One region of the Shewanella sp. ISTPL2 genome, then DNA from elsewhere that is predicted to be linked to it. Evidence: predicted binding sites of a transcription regulator. Region 1 holds the regulator's gene; each other region holds the start of a gene.
The links. The regulator sigma-54, encoded in region 1, starts transcription at its own class of promoters, with help from an activator protein. The targets are predictions, from matches to a motif close to GTTGGCACGNNNNTNGNNT.
Positions count from the first base shown of each region.

Region 2: HUB64_RS16850 (YccF domain-containing protein) is a predicted target of sigma-54. The motif match lies at 1,615-1,633, and genes of this name have one in related genera.
Region 3: HUB64_RS07465 (P-II family nitrogen regulator) is a predicted target of sigma-54. The motif match lies at 3,635-3,653, and genes of this name have one in related genera.

Region 1 covers NZ_JAAPAV010000001.1:3,082,098-3,087,778, reverse strand. The annotation lists gene HUB64_RS13450 (KpsF/GutQ family sugar-phosphate isomerase) at 1-540, shown strand, start outside; gene kdsC (3-deoxy-manno-octulosonate-8-phosphatase KdsC) at 540-1,091, shown strand; gene lptC (LPS export ABC transporter periplasmic protein LptC) at 1,088-1,648, shown strand; gene lptA (lipopolysaccharide transport periplasmic protein LptA) at 1,635-2,189, shown strand; gene lptB (LPS export ABC transporter ATP-binding protein) at 2,186-2,917, shown strand; gene HUB64_RS13425 (RNA polymerase factor sigma-54) at 3,025-4,503, shown strand; gene hpf (ribosome hibernation promoting factor) at 4,532-4,819, shown strand; gene ptsN (PTS IIA-like nitrogen regulatory protein PtsN) at 4,822-5,265, shown strand; gene rapZ (RNase adapter RapZ) at 5,262-5,681, shown strand, end outside.
Region 2 covers NZ_JAAPAV010000001.1:3,831,816-3,837,496, forward strand. The annotation lists gene HUB64_RS16840 (NUDIX domain-containing protein) at 1-326, opposite strand, end outside; gene HUB64_RS16845 (pyridoxal-phosphate dependent enzyme) at 408-1,436, opposite strand; gene HUB64_RS16850 (YccF domain-containing protein) at 1,705-2,112, shown strand; gene HUB64_RS16855 (alpha/beta fold hydrolase) at 2,148-3,038, opposite strand; gene HUB64_RS16860 (M14 family metallopeptidase) at 3,035-4,075, opposite strand; gene HUB64_RS16865 (ABC transporter substrate-binding protein) at 4,241-4,987, opposite strand; gene HUB64_RS16870 (AMP-binding protein) at 5,332-5,681, opposite strand, start outside.
Region 3 covers NZ_JAAPAV010000001.1:1,660,353-1,666,033, forward strand. The annotation lists gene narQ (nitrate/nitrite two-component system sensor histidine kinase NarQ) at 1-1,029, opposite strand, end outside; gene nrfA (ammonia-forming nitrite reductase cytochrome c552 subunit) at 1,255-2,658, shown strand; gene HUB64_RS07460 (hydrolase) at 2,814-3,356, opposite strand; gene HUB64_RS07465 (P-II family nitrogen regulator) at 3,701-4,039, shown strand; gene HUB64_RS07470 (ammonium transporter) at 4,050-5,300, shown strand; gene HUB64_RS07475 (hypothetical protein) at 5,479-5,681, shown strand, end outside.

The DNA.
Region 1 (5,681 bases):
GAAGAGGCTTGCCCACTTGGACTAGCACCCACCTCAAGTACCACAGCGACCTTAGTGATGGGCGATGCCATCGCCATTGCGCTGCTGCAAGCAAAAGGCTTTACCCGTGATGATTTTGCTATGTCCCATCCTGGCGGAGCTTTAGGACGTAAGTTGCTGTTAAAAGTCTGCGATGTGATGCACTGTGGTGATGACTTACCGCTCGTCAACCACGATATTTGCATCACAGAAGCCCTGTACGAAATCTCCAAGAAAGGCCTAGGCATGACGGCGATTATCGATGATCAGCGCAAGCTGGTTGGTATCTTCACCGATGGTGATTTACGCCGCGTTATCGATGCCGAAGTGAATTTACGCACGACGCCCATTGCCGATGTGATGACCCGTAACTGCGTCACGATCACAGATAATGTGTTGGCCGCCCAAGCACTGCAAGTGATGGACTCAAAAAATATCAACGGATTAATTGTTATCGATAAAGATCGCCATCCTATTGGCGCTCTTAACATGCTCGATATGGTAAAAGCAGGAGTCATTTAATGCCACAGCAAGGATTTTACGGCCCAATCAGTGATGATGTGTGGCAACGGGCGCAAAAGATTAAACTGTTAATCTGTGATGTCGATGGGGTGTTTTCCGACGGCCGTATTTACTTGAGTAATAGCGGCGAAGAGCTCAAAGCCTTCCATACCCGCGACGGCTATGGCGTGCGATCACTCCTCACCAGCGGTTTCAACCTCGCCGTGATCACAGGACGTCAATCCAAAATCGTTGAAAACCGTATGACAGCCCTTGGTGTTACCCATATTTACCAAGGCGTAGACAATAAGTTCGAGCCCTATGAAGCATTGCTCGCACTTTATGGTGTCACCCCAGAAGAAGTGGCTTATATCGGTGATGATATTGTCGATCTCCCCGTGATGAATGTCGTCGGTTTAGCGGTCAGTGTTGCTGACGGCCACCCCTATGTACGCCAACACGCCCATTTTGTGACTACGCTCAATGGTGGCCACGGTGCACTGCGTGAACTCACAGATCTGTTACTCCTAAGTCAAAATAAATTCACTTCGGCCCATGGAATGAGTATATGAGTCGTGTGACACTCGCGATTATCGCTTTTTTTGGAACCGCACTAGCGCTTTACTGGCAGGTCCAGAACAAACACAGCGGTGATTCCGATAACAGAGTAAAAGATCAAAATACCCCAGATTTCATCGTTGAAGATCTGCGCAGTGTTGAGTTCAATGAGCAAGGACTAGTGAATAGCCGTGTGACGGCGAAACACATGGAACATTATGATTCAACGAATCAAACTTTCTTTACTCAACCTGTTTATCTTGTTTATCCAGACCAAGGTAAAGCACAATGGCAGCTCAGGGCAGATCAGGGCAAGCTAAACAAGGAAACTGGCAAGGTTGTATTAGAAAATAATGTTATTATCGATGCCATTAGCCCAGAAGAACCGATTCAGACCTTGTCCACCAGTTATCTGGAACTCGATCTCAACACTATGATAATGACCTCTGACCGTACCATTTACGTCACAGGGAAAGATTTTAATATTCAAGGCCAAGGCCTTTATGCCGACCTCAACGCGCAAGAAGTGCAATTGACCAGTCAGGTAGTAGGAACATATGAAGCAAAATAACGTATTACTTGCCAGCCTAATGCTAATTATGAGCATGAGTGCTTTCGCGAAAGTGGGCGACTTAAAGCAAGAAGTCAAAATTAAAGCTGTGAGCCAAACTGCGGATATCAAAAACAACCAGATTATCTTCTTTGGTCCGGTGGAAGTTACCCAAGGCTCAATAAAAATCCAAGCAAATGAACTGCGTGCATTTTCCGCTGAAGGTGAAAATAGCAAAACTTTAGTCGCCACAGGCAACCCTGCTACGTATAGCCAGATATTAGACGATGGCCGTCCTGCATCGGCTAGCGCGAAAGAAATTCGTTACGATATGGCAAGCCGCACCTTAACTCTGAAAGGTATGGCGTCATTAGATCAAGCAGGTAGCCAAGTTACAGGCAATTTAATCCGCTATAACATGATTCAACAGAAATTGATGGCCGAGAGTACTGGCAGTGGTGACGATCGCGTAATCACTATTATTCAGCCTGAAAACTATCAAGATGATGCTAAATCAGACGCTCCGGCGGATAAACCTGTAAAAAAGCAGGACTCTAAATGACCCAAATCACCTTAAGAGCACAAAATCTGGCGAAAAGTTACAAGAGTCGCCAAGTGGTTAAAGACGTCAGTCTGACGGTAAAAACCGGTCAAGTCGTTGGCCTACTCGGTCCAAACGGTGCAGGTAAAACCACGACCTTTTACATGGTTGTCGGGCTAGTGAAGAGCGATAAGGGACATATCTTTATCGACGATGATGATTTAACCGCAGATCCTATGCATCTGCGTGCCCGCAAAGGCATAGGTTACTTACCGCAAGAAGCCAGTATCTTTCGTAAGCTAACTGTTCATGACAACATCATGGCCGTACTGCAAACTCGTAAAGAACTTAAAAACGAAGAACGAGAAGAAGAACTAGAACATCTGCTCGAAGAGTTTCATATCACCCACATCCGTGACAGCCAAGGCATGTCATTGTCGGGTGGCGAACGTCGTCGCGTCGAAATTGCGCGGGCTTTAGCCGCTAATCCTAAGTTCATTTTGCTCGATGAACCGTTTGCCGGCGTCGATCCTATTTCGGTTATCGACATCAAGAAGATTATCGAACAACTCAAAAGTCGCGGCCTTGGCGTACTGATCACAGACCATAATGTCCGCGAGACATTAGATGTATGTGAACATGCTTATATTGTGAGTCACGGAAACCTGATTGCCGAAGGAACTCCAGCAGAGATCTTAGACAATCAGCAAGTTAGGGCTGTGTACTTAGGTGAACAATTCAGGCTATAGTTAATCGAGCGAAGCCAATGGAGGCAATTTATACCGCCATTGGGCTTCACTCAAGATAATAATAAGCGACCTCATCCAACAATAATAACGTAGGGATCAGCGGTAACATGAAAGCGTCACTCCAGCTCAAACTGGGTCAACAGTTAACCATGACGCCACAACTACAACAGGCTATACGTCTGTTGCAACTGTCGTCATTAGAACTGCAGCAAGAGATCCAGCAAGCATTAGATTCTAATCCCCTTCTCGAGCTGGAAGAGGATCAATTCGACGCCACTAAAACCCCTGTAAACCAAACGCTATCCGATACGGATTTCAGTGAATCTAGCACTCTGCCACCAGAAAAAGACAGCTCCACCATAGATACGGCAGAGTCGCTAACCAAAGAATCCATGCCCGATGAGCTCCCCATGGACACCACATGGGATGAAGTGTTTACCGCCTCCCCAAACTCAGGCCCCGGCGGCAGTCGTGAAGACGATATGCCCTTCCAAGGCGAGACCAGTGAAGGTTTGTACGAACACTTAGAATGGCAAAAAAACCTCACGCCGTTTTCTGAAACCGATTTAGCCATTGCCACCGCCATTATTGATGCCATCGACGATCAGGGCTATCTCACCCAAAGCACTGAAGAAATTCTCGAAGCCATGGGCAATCCTGAAGTTGAGCTTGACGAAGTCGAAGCCGTACTCAAGCGTATTCAGCATTTTGATCCCATAGGCGTTGCCGCCCGCGATTTAAGTGAATGCCTGCTGATCCAACTGTCGCATTTCGCCGCTGATACTCCCAACCTAGAAAACGCCCGTATGCTGATCAAAGATCATTTAGATCTGATCGCCGCCCGAGACTTTAGGTTATTGATGCGTAAGACTAAATTAAAAGAAGATGAATTAAGGGATGGTATAGCACTCATCCAAACCCTCAATCCTCGCCCAGGTTTGTTGATCACGCCCAATAATGACGAATACGTTATCCCAGATGTGTCTGTGTCGAAGAAAAATGGCCGCTGGGTGGTTGAGCTAAATCCTGACTGCATGCCCAAAATCAATGTAAATCAACATTATGCTTCAATGGCGCGCAGCACTAAAAACCAAGCCGATAGCCAATTTATTCGCGGCCATCTGCAAGAGGCTAAATGGTTTATTAAGAGCTTAGAAAGCCGTAACGATACTTTGCTTAAAGTTGCTAATTGCATAGTGCAATATCAGCAAGGTTTCTTTGAGTATGGTGAAGAAGCCATGAAGCCTATGGTGCTTAACGATATTGCCGAAGCGGTAGAAATGCATGAGTCCACCATCTCACGGGTCACAACTCAAAAATACATGCATACCCCTAAGGGACTTTTTGAACTAAAATACTTCTTCTCTAGCCACGTCGGTACTGACGATGGTGGTGAGTGCTCATCCACAGCAATCAGAGCCTTTATAAAGAAACTGGTGGCAGCGGAAAACCAGAAAAAACCATTAAGCGATAGTAAGATGGCACAACTTCTGGCAGAACAAGGGATCAACGTAGCCCGCAGAACCATTGCGAAGTACCGAGAGGCTATGCTTATTCCACCTTCTAATCAGCGTAAAAGTTTATAACCTACAGTGGATATCGGAGGACGTTTCTATGCAAATAAACCTAAGTGGACACCATGTCGAAATTACCGAATCGTTACGTGCATATGTAGAAGAAAAGTTTTCAAAACTTGAACGCCATTTCGAACAGATCAATAATGTGCACGTTGTGCTCAATGTTGAGAAAATGCAACAGATTGCCGAAGCGAGAATAAACCTCATAGGTGGTGAAGTTTTTGCTACTTCAGAGCATGCTGACATGTATGCTGCTATAGACGCCCTGATTGACAAGCTTGACCGTCAGGTTATTAAACACAAAGAGAAGTTAACAAAACACTAATAATGGAACTTTGTACCATACTGCGGCCGGAGTGCACTACCTGCGCCACTCCGGGCAGCAAGAAAAAGGTACTGGAACTCATCAGCGACTTAGTCGCTGCCCAGTACCCGACCCTCTCATCTCAAGAGATATTCGAAAGCCTAGTGGCGCGCGAAAAGATGGGGAGCACAGGTATAGGTAACGGCATCGCCATTCCACATGGTCGACTAGCCGATATAGATCAGCCCATTGCCATACTCATTAAGTGTGAAGAGCCGATAGCATTTGATGCTATCGATAAGCAACCTGTTGATATTTTATTTGCACTACTGGTGCCTGCAGACCAATGTCAGCAGCACTTAAGTACCTTGTCTTGCATGGCCGAAAAGCTGAGCGACAAGCAAATATTAAAGCAATTACGCAAGACGCATGATGAAACGGAACTCTATCAGGTAATCACTGGATGAAACTGGTCATAGTGTCGGGCCGCTCAGGCTCAGGCAAATCTGTCGCCCTTAGGGTACTCGAAGATCTCGGCTATTATTGTGTCGATAACCTTCCTTTGCCATTGATTGGCAGTTTGCTTGAGCAACTCAAAGGCAGTAACGATCTCGTCGCCATCAGTGTCGACGTGCGTAACATGCCTGAGCAGGATAAGGTCTTAGTAAAACAACTCGCTAGCCTACCTCCAGATACTGAGTTAACGAGCTTCTTCCTTAACTCCAGCGATAAAATTCTGCTTAAGCGTTACAGCGAAACCCGCCGTTTGCATCCTTTGTCGAAGAGCCGAGTCTCTTTGCAAGAAGCGATAAAGCTGGAGGGAAAACTGCTCGAGCCTATGTCAAAACTGGTCGATCACTACATAGATACGTCGAATTTGAAT
Region 2 (5,681 bases), 750 kb from region 1:
AAGGCGGTATAACATACAGTCACAGACCAGCCTCTTATATCACGACTACTATTACCCACAGTGCATAGCTGCTCAATATAAGGTGGCACTACCGCGGTTTTCTCATGCAGTTTACGTAATACAGTTTGCTCAAGGGATTGATCGCAATTTTCATCGATAAACCCACCAGGTAATCCCCATAAACCTAAAAAAGGATGGTTTGAACGTTGCACTAAGAGTACTTTAAGTTGCTGATCGTGATAGGTAAACAATACGGCATCTACTGTCAGTAGCTGAGCCTTAAAAACCTTAGGATCGTAATTGGCGAGATATTCCGCTTCAGTCATTGATATTCCCCATCGTTCCAAATCATCAGCTTAACTTAGCATTACACAGCTTCAAACATATTATGTCTTAGCGTCACTAAGTCAATGATCTGAGGCACAGGATGAGCCACTTTGCCCAAATTTACGCTGATAACGTGGCAACATGGTCTCGTTCCCGAGTAAGCCACCTTGGTGGATATACATCACAGGACGAGAGCCTCCGCCTTGTAAATATTCCTCAAGCACAATAAAACCTAAGGGATCGTAGAGTAATTCAAACTGCACACCTGAGGCGCAGACCCGCTGCCACATGGCATAAAATTCGGGATAAAGTTTACCAAAATGATATTTCTTGCCGACATTAACAATCTGTGGATGCTCACTGGTATTGGAATTAAGTAAAGAAAATTGCAAGCGCAAATAATCATCTCCACCGACAACGGCACAAGTCACGACGCGAATATCCGTTTGCTGACGGATAAAATGCTGATTTAAAAATAACGCTGTCGTTCCCGTCCCCGAAGGTAAAAACACCGTTAAATCAACCAATCTATTCGCCTTCGCAAACTGTATTATCTCTTGCGCCAATCTATTCACCCCATATTCGGCGTAAGCACAGCGCCCCCCCTCTGGGATAAAAAGCGCTGTCGGCTCATTCACGAGTACTTGAGCCTCGATATAATCTTGGCAACTCAGTCGCACGTCGCCCACTTGCACAGTAGGCTCAGGACTAGCATTAAGATTTGACAAAACGTGAGGTTCAGATTGCGGCTGAGTGCACGCCTGCTTTTGTGCTATTAACACACTTAAATCGATAATATTGGCGCCATTCGCTAAGGCGGCAGCGTAATTGCCTGTGGGATGTTTAACCACTTGACTGGCAATATGATCTACATAAAAATCACACTGCCAACCTTTCATCTTTGCTAATGTTGACAATGAATACAGTGAGTTAGCCAATGGAGAGCCGTGACCTATCACCTTGCTGATGCCTGCAAACTCATGATCTAAAAAATAGCCGAATTTGCGAGCTTTATTGCCACTAAACGCCGGATGCAGTAAATCATCACGTTTTAGGAAAATGTCTCTGCCAGCAAAGGCAAACGTATCAACAGGGGAATTTGCAAACATCAAGCGACTCAAGCAATTAAATTCTCTGGCTTTTAAACCAGTTAAGGGAATAGTGAGTGTAACTCCGCCCTTCCTGTTACGCCCTTAAGAAATTATCAATTTGGCGAAAAACTAGTGAAAATGACACATGAATCTCGAATACATATAATTAACCCATTGATTATGAATAATTTAAATAGTTGGCATGGTTATCGCTTAGACATTGACATATATTCAATTTATCGAAGCTAACGATAAAGGCTAACAGGGTAAACATAAGGAGTTTTCAATGGCTGTATTACGCTTAATATTCAACATAGCTTGGTTTGTACTCGGCGGATTTGTGATGGGACTCGCTTGGTGGCTCGCAGGTATCCTGTGTTTTATCAGTATCATTGGTATTCCCTTCGGCCGCGCCTGTTTTGTTATCGGCGAAATGACCTTTTGGCCCTTCGGCCAAGAACAAATGAACCGTCGCCACTTAACTGGACGTGAAGACTTGGGCACAGGTGCATTAGGCATGGTAGGAAATATCATTTGGTTCTTACTGTTTGGGATCTGGTTAGCCATAGGGCATTTGGTCCACGCCTTAGCTTGTTTTGTGACGATTATCGGTATTCCCTTTGGGATACAGCATCTTAAATTGGCTTTACTCAGCCTCACACCGATAGGCCAAACCGTAGTGGCTAAAGCTTAATAAGACAATGTGTTAACTGCGCTATTCACTCTCGATTATTTGGTTTCAAGAGTGGATAGCGCTTTGTCATCCCATACAGCAAATATCACTTCGTTTAAGGCTATTTCTTCCTCCAATAAATCGTTACAATCATATTGAGTATTGGCAGGCTCACTATCCACAGAAAACTGCACTTGCGGCTTAGTCGCCCCCACAATGTCCAACAGATAATGCGCCAGTTTTGCGGGTGCATCTATAGCGGCATCGTGACCACAATACGCGAGTACAATCAAATCGGTGTAAAAATGCCGTGCTAACGCCTTACTCGATGCCATACTCACCAGCGCATCACGGTCACCGCAGAGCACAGTTATCGGTACTTCCACTGTCAATGGACATTGGTATTGAAAAGCCGCCCAAAGTTGTCGCCATACATTACGTCGACTTGGTGTAGTATCGCGGCGAAACTCACTCCACTTGACAATTAACTCTCGGTCTCGCCGATGACGAAAACTGGTTAAACGCACTATAGTCGACTCGATTGGATGTAAAGCGTCACCCCGAGCCCGCATGAAAAAAGCCTTCAATGCATTCAGCGGGTTAAATCTTTGATACCAAGACGATAAATTCGCCGCACTGCTGTTTAATACAAAGACATGCCTTATCTGCCAAGGTCGCTGGCATGCCATTTCCAGCGCCAACATACCGCCCATAGACAAACCGAGGAGATAAATAGTCTCCCCTTCCTGTACCAGCTCATCCAATTGCTGCCACACGGCATAGGCATAATCAGCAATCTTAAGCGGACTTAATTCGTGGGATAGCGTCCCATTGCCCGGAAGATCCGGTGTCAGCACTCGCAATCCCTTTTGTCGCAGACGCTGATCGAAACCATTCCAATGGCGCTGATCACGCATTAATCCCCTTAATAACACCCAAGTTGTCATGACTGAGACTCCCAATACCAATAATGCCGTGCGCACTCTGTCAGCTCAGCCAAACGTTCAGGTGTTAACTGCTCTAACGATTGGGCATAGGCCGCTTCCATCATAAATTGCATGAGTACTGTATGCCTGCGTAAAATCCTGTGGTGACGATGTGTTTTTTGTGGATTGAAAAAGCCAGCAAAATTAAATATTTGTCTAGGATTTTTCTTTATCCATGCCCAAGATCCCATCTCTAATGTCAAAGGTAAAAATGGCACCTGAGCAGAAGGATCAGCCACTTGATGCTGGCGATAGAGGTAATCCCAAATATCGCCATGAGTGCGATAAAACTGGCTCTGCGGCGCCAACCGATAATGGCCGTGATGGGGATAACTCTGTTCAAATAATTGTTTTAGATGAAAAATATAATTGGCATTTTCGAAGGCGGTACGGGTATGGGCGTAGGGGAACCAGATATGATCACTCAAGCCAAATCCCGAGTGGGCATCGAGCGAAATCAAACTTGTGCTGCGACTCAACAGTTGTTGTACATAGGCAACTAAACCCGCGGTTTCCAGCTCCATTCCCCCAATACCGCGATACCAGGGCAGCCGTGACGATATACGCTGTCCTCCCACCATAAAGGACACTTTTTCACGGGATTCTATCGGAGCGTTACGCATCAAATCCACTTGATTACCATTGCCCCGCGTTCCCATGAATAACCCAACAGGATTCACTACAGGTACAAAAGCTAACCGCAGGCCCGTTAACATCTGTTGTAGGTGTTTATCCCAAACAAGCCGCTGCAACAAACTGTTCAACAATGCCAAAATAACTTGAGATCCAATACGTTCAACCCCATGCACGCCACCCACAAAGAGTACTGTCGGACAAGGCGTATCTGTACCACCTAATTCAACACTGTAAAGGGGGAAATGCTCTTGGCGGAATGGAATGTCGGCAAGGATCTGATAATCCAACTTAAGATGATGAGTATCAATGAGTTGCTGCAGTGTATCTAACTCAAATGGAAGCTCAAAAGGAAGTTTCTTCATGTCACCTTAATCAATAAAATGAGAGAACAACTCATGCCGTTAAAGTGATACTAATAGTGAACAAAGACAAAATGATGACAAACTGCATATCAGAAGTGACTTTACGGGGAAATAGGCGGAAAAATAGCGAGTAAAACAAAGAATAAACTATCCTAAAACCCTACATTAGTCTTCACGATAAAGTAGCTCTCCAATGATGGTTTCTACGTCAACCTGCACTAAGCCTTGGTCAACAATATCTCGCCAACGCCGTCCCTCTTCTGTATTACGAAACGCGATATAGAGCTGCTTATTCGCCAGAATTTGCCGATTGATTTGCAACTTTGTCGCCAGCGGCTGTAAGGGCTTTTGCTTGAGTAAATAGTGCAGAACGTTGACATCAATCACCGCGGCATCAATCCGACCTGCGGCAACTTTTTTGACATTATGCTCATCCGAAGTCACAGCTTCAGTCCGCTGTACACCGGAAACGATCATGCGATCTAAGGCCTGAGTATTCACATAATCTTTCACCACACCTAAGGTATAGCGATTAAGATCTTCAATATAATTCCAACTTACTGGATGGGACTTTTGCTCCACCAGCCCCAATGGACTTTCGCCAATCGGTTTTGAAAAGATAAACTTTTCAGTCTCTACATAGTATTCAGGAAAATAACCTATGTAGTCAGAGTTCGGCATAGTCGTAAGTTTGACAGCGCGGCTCCACGGATAGAAATCCACGTCTAATTGGTGTCCCATAACGTTCAGCGCCGCCCGTACCACGGCAATACTGGCACCCTGCTCCGTTAATTGCTCTCCTGAATAAGGCGGCCAAAGTAAAGAAGTGAGCATTAAGGTATCCGCTTTAGCTACGCTCAATCCCATAAAGGAAAGACAATACACAAGGAGCATTGAACGCCATCGAACCATTTAGTACTCCTTTGCCTACATGGATTTACGACTACATCATCGACAACTTAACGCTTTCGTTTTTATCTGCCGAGATTTTATGACTGGTTAGATTTTATGACTAGTTTTAGTATAGCCATCAAGCCACAGTGGGGAAGTGAAGTTTTGTTACAATTAGAATAACGACATTAGCAGCAAAAGCTAACTCAAAGTACAGCTTGGCTTGATGGTATGACTCGCCGACTTTTTCATTAGCCAATTAGCTTGTTCGTTTATCTGCTAACCGAAATAGCTAGACAGAATCAAATTCAAGCCGCATTGCGCGGCTTGAAAGTCAAAAAAGCACACTCGCAAAATCACATCACTTAAGCATTAATATCTTCATATAACTCTTGATACATCAGCTCGCGCATTTTGAATTTCTGAATTTTTCCCGTCACTGTCATTGGATACTGATCCACAAACTTGATATAACGCGGCACTTTAAAGTAGGCGAACTTCTCGGTGAGAAAATGACGAATATCAGCCTCTGTGATCGCGGCTCCTGAGCGGACTTTAATCCAAGCACACACTTCCTCGCCGTATTTATCGCTTTGAACGCCAAAGACAGCCGCATCCTGCACATCTTTATGGGTGTAAAGTTTCTCTTCAATCTCACGGGGATAAATATTCTCGCCGCCGCGAATAATCATATCTTTAATGCGCCCCACAATTT
Region 3 (5,681 bases), 1.4 Mb from region 1:
ATTGTTAAACAAGGCGATATTGGGTGTTTGGTCGGCAATTAACTCTAAATAGCCTAAATTAGCCTGCTCAAATTGCAGTGGGAAACGGGTGCTCTCTTGAGTCATATCTGGCCAACCGCCATCGGCCTCAATCACTTCTAACTCTTGCTCTGGGTATTGAATGATGAGTCTTAGGTAGTCGAGTGATTCATAGCCTTTTAACTGATTCAGCGCCGCCTTGAGAGCCTTGTAATCGAGTTTATTTGCGTTTAATGTCAGTAGGTTATCATATAAGAATGCCAGCTCGTTGTTGGCCCTTGTCAGCGCTAAGGTTTTTTCTGCTACCTGCGATTCTAAGTTGCCATAAAGCGTCGCGAGTTCCTTCGCCGTTTTTTGTAGGGCATGGGTCAGCGCTGTAAGTTCAATATATTCGGTCTCGGGCATTTCTATTTCAAAATTACCCTTAGAAATCGTGTTGGCCGATTCCATCAGTTTTTGCAGCGGGATCACCACTTTCTTCTTTGTAAAACGCACGGCCACAAAAGCGATAATGAGCATGACGCCTAAGCCTAATATTTGGCTGGCGGCAAGGAGCCTGAGTTTAAAGGCGGCGTAGTGCTCCATCTCAAGCACCAGTAAATCAATGGTATCAACAAAGTCCTTCAGTGAGGCGACATAATCGCGGGAGTTTTCTTGTTCTATGTAGTGTTTCATCACCAGCCATTTATCGATGACAAGCTGATATTGAGCGGCAATTTCTGGCGGACTAAACCAACTTTCCGAGGGCTTTAATGTGTCGGAATAGAGCGTATTTTCGAATTCGGTGATTTTATCCTGCGCAGCATCACTGCCTGAGTTGGCGTAAAACATTAACCGATAGCTTTGCATCCTCAGCGACCCTGAGGCATTAATCGCCTTGGCGTCGCCTAAGCTGTAGGACAAATTGATGATAGCAAAAGTCGATAAACTACTAGAGAGCAGAATAAGTACTAACATTAATCCTAAGATTTTTGAGGTGAGACTACCTCGTTTCATTAATCCGCTGTTCATTTTGATGGCCGCTGTTATGGCACTTTGCAGTGGTTTTTACATTAGAAAATAATGTAATACATTAACAAAAGTATAGAAATGTGAACAACAACACCTTTACATTTTGATCTAGCGCAAACTTCAACCTAGATACCCCCTAAGAGGTATATTTTTAGCAGGGTTAAATCACTAAGTTTGACCATGGAGATGTCGTGATTTACAACAATAATGCAACACGGAGATGAGATGATGAAGAAGATGACAGGTAAGTCCTTTGCACTGAGTGCACTGGTTGCCGCCAGCTTCATGGCAGCGGGCGCAATGGCGAGTGATAAAACAGAGCCTCGCAACGAAGTTTATAAAGATAAATTTAAGAATCAATATAATAGCTGGCATGATACCGCAAAGAGTGAAGAACTTGTCGATGCGATTGGGCAGGATCCTAATATGGTGATCCTGTGGGCTGGCTATGCATTCGCAAAAGATTACAACGCTCCTCGCGGCCATATGTATGCCGTGACCGACGTGCGTAATACCCTACGTACTGGTGCGCCGAAAAATGCGGAAGATGGTCCATTGCCTATGGCATGTTGGAGCTGTAAGAGCCCTGATGTACCTCGCTTAATTGAAGAGCAAGGTGAAGATGGCTACTTCAAAGGTAAATGGGCTAAGGGTGGCCCTGAAGTCACTAACACCATTGGCTGTGGTGATTGTCATGAAAAAGGTTCACCAAAACTGCGGATCTCTCGTCCTTATGTAGACCGTGCAATGGATGCTATCGGTACGCCATTTGATAAAGCTTCGAAGAAAGACAAGCAATCTATGGTGTGCGGTCAGTGCCACGTTGAATACTATTTTGAGAAAAAAGAAGACAAAAAAGGTTTCGTCAAATTCCCTTGGGATATGGGCATAACTGTTGACCAGATGGAAGTTTACTACGACGGTATCGAGTTCTCCGATTGGACTCATGCGCTGTCTAAAACACCTATGTTAAAAGCGCAACATCCAGAGTATGAAACGTGGAAACTGGGTATTCATGGTAAAAATAATGTCAGTTGTGTTGACTGCCATATGCCAAAAGTGACTAGCCCTGAAGGTAAGAAATTTACCGATCATAAAGTGGGTAATCCATTTGACCGTTTCGAAGAAACCTGTGCAACTTGCCATAGCCAAACGAAAGAATTCTTAGTTGGCGTCACTAATGAACGTAAAGCTAAAGTTAAAGAAATGAAACTGAAAGCGGAAGAGCAATTAGTCAAAGCGCACTTCGAAGCTGCTAAAGCGTGGGAATTGGGTGCAACTGAAGCTGAAATGAAGCCTATCTTGACCGATATCCGTCATGCTCAATGGCGCTGGGACTTAGCGATTGCTTCCCATGGTGTTGCTGCTCATGCTCCTGAAGAAGCCCTACGTGTTTTAGGTACTTCAGTGAATAAAGCGGCCGATGCCCGAGTTAAGTTAGCACAGTTATTAGCGAAAAAAGGCATCACAGATCCAATCGCTATTCCTGATATCTCTACCAAAGCTAAGGCACAAGCAGCCTTAGGTATGGATATGGATAAGATGAATGCAGAGAAAGAAGCATTCAAGAAAGACATGTTACCTAAGTGGGATGAAGAAGCGAAAAAACGCGAAGCCACTTATAAGTAGGTTTTAATCAATCGCGGTTGAGTTTTCAATATGAGCTAACCCCTCATGTAAATAAAAGCCCTCGCTGACTCAGCGGGGGCTTTTTTATGGAAAAAAATATCGAGTAATGTCAGGCGTTGGTCATGCTGGCTGAAGAAATACCACGGGCTAAGTCGCTATTTGATCAGTTTTAATAATGCCCTAAAGCGCTCGCCTTGGGCTTGATGTTGTAATTCAAATAATAGCGATTCCACGTTAGTTAATAAGGCGCCTCTGGCCGTCATCATCTGAATACCCAGTTTTTTATTATCGGCACTGCGTGACGAGACGCCATCTGCGACGAGATGCACCGAATATTGCTGTTCGATAAGGTCACAACAGGTTTGGTAAACACACACATGGGTTTCAATACCCGCGAGTATGACGTGTTTGCGATTCGTCTTAGTTAATGCCTTTGCAAACGCGTCACAGTGCCAGCCGCTAAAATGCTGCTTGGCAATGGGTGAGCTGGTCTTTGCAAGTAAAGTTTGCAGCTCAGGGCTAGTTGCTCCGAGTTTATCGGGTAGCTGTTCTAACCACAGTATTGGAATTTCAAATAATTGTGCGCCTTGGATTAAGGTCTGTAGTTGTTGATGCAGCTTGTCACTGTTATCCATGATTTGTGCAAGTTTTCCTTGCACATCGACGATAACGAGAACACATTCTTCTGGTTTTAACATCGGGCCTTCCTTCTGCGCTTGATGATTGTCTTAGTGATGATCTTCGCTTTTGTTTAAGAGCTTGTGTTGTGATGCTCAGATTTCATCTCGATTTACGCTTCCCCCAGTAGACCCTAATTTAACCTTGTTACCAATAGGCCTAAGGTCGAATAGCTGTCGCACTTAAACTGCTCACTAAAAGAGTGCATCGCACCAGTTAGTGCTCGATTATGGTGCATTTTTAACCTTAAAAAATAGTGTTAAACAATTTAAATCAATAATAATCAATGGATTAAATTGTTGGCCTAATGATTGAATTACCTTTGATACAAGTTAATAACAATCGCGTTTTTTTGGAGGTCAGGATGAAACTAGTCAGCGCTATCATCAAGCCGTTTAAGTTGGATGATGTCCGTGAAGCTATCGCCGGAATTGGTATTGAGGGCATGACGGTGACCGAAGTGAAAGGTTTTGGCCGTCAGAAAGGGCATACAGAGTTGTATCGCGGCGCCGAGTATCAGGTGGATTTTTTGCCAAAAGTAAAACTAGAAATTGCCACTAAGGCTGAAAATCTCGACATGTTGATTGAGGCCATTACCACTGCGGCCCATACGGGGAAAATTGGTGACGGTAAGATCTTCGTCGTTGATTTAGAACATGCTATCCGTATCCGTACGGGTGAACTTGATACTGAAGCGCTATAAGGGGCTGACAATGGAAGAATTAACGAAATTAGGCGGCACAGTCACTGAACTACGCTTTGCACTCGATACCTTTTACTTTTTGATTTCTGGCGCTTTAGTCATGTGGATGGCGGCGGGATTCGCCATGTTAGAAGCGGGTTTAGTTCGCTCTAAAAATACCACTGAAATTTTAACTAAGAACGTTGTGCTGTACGCGATTGCCTGTGTGATGTATCTGTTGGTTGGCTATAACATCATGTATGTGGATAACACTGAAGGTGGCTGGTTACCGTCAATTGGCACCTTAATTGGTTCGCAATCAGCAGATGCGAGCCATGCATTAGAATCTGACTTCTTCTTCCAAGTTGTATTTGTGGCAACGGCGATGTCAATTGTCTCTGGTGCTGTGGCGGAACGGATGAAGTTGTGGGCTTTCTTGTTCTTTTCTGTGGTGATGACAGCGGTTATCTATCCAGTAGAAGGTTATTGGACTTGGGGCCAAGGTTTTATCGCTAAACTGGGCTTTGTAGACTTTGCTGGTAGCGGTATTGTGCATATGACGGGGGCGACCGCGGCGATTGCTGGCGTAATATTACTCGGTGCGCGTAAGGGTAAATACGGGCCTAATGGTCAAGTGAATCCTATTCCAGGCTCTAACTTGCCAATGGCAACCTTAGGTATGTTTATTCTGTGGATGGGCTGGTTTGGCTTTAACGGCGGATCGCAATTAATGGTGTCGGATGCGGCGAATGCAAGCTCAGTGGCGAAAGTGTTTGTGAATACCAATACTGCAGCTGCTTTTGGTGCTATCTCTGCGCTTATAGTGTGTAAGATGATTTGGGGCAAAGCGGATTTGACCATGATCCTTAACGGTATTTTGGCTGGATTAGTGGCGATTACGGCCGATCCTCTCTCGCCTTCATTGTTAATGGCGGGTGTGATTGGTTTAGTGGCGGGCGGCGTGGTGGTGTTCTCGATTGTGGGCTTAGATCGCATTAAGATCGACGATCCCGTCGGTGCGATTTCAGTACACGGTGTGGCTGGTTTCCTCGGCTTAATGTGTGTGCCATTATCCAATGCCAATGCAACTATTACCGGACAGTTGACGGGCGCAGCGATCATTTTCACTTGGGTGTTCTGCTCATCATTTGCTGTCTGGTATGTGATTAAGATAACCATGGGGATCCGTGTGACTGAGGAAGAAGAATACAACGGTATGGATGCTTCTGACTGCGGTATTGATGCCTATCCTGAGTTTGTTACGGTCAAAAATGCGGGCTGATTAAACTTGCACATTAATGCGTGATTCACCTTGATGCTTAGCTTGGATCGAGGGATAGTGAAGCAGAGCCTAGGCTCTGCTTTTTTATGGGTAATCACTGTGATTGAAGTTTAAGCACAGGGTCATAAGCTTAATTACTGAGCCATTCTGTTTTCTTGCATAAATTAAGGAGTGTTCTATGAGATTGAATATAAAAACAATAGGTCAATTTTTGCGACTAAGTCTTATCGTCATTTCTGGCTGGATATCGGTTTCAGCCTTTGCAGGAGAAGTGATCGTTAATCGCTCAAGTGAGCCTGTCGATGCCTTTGCCGTGCGTGATCAAGTGCTCAAGGATTTTGAATGGCAGGAGTCGCTTCGTCGCCAGCAGCAAATCCAAAT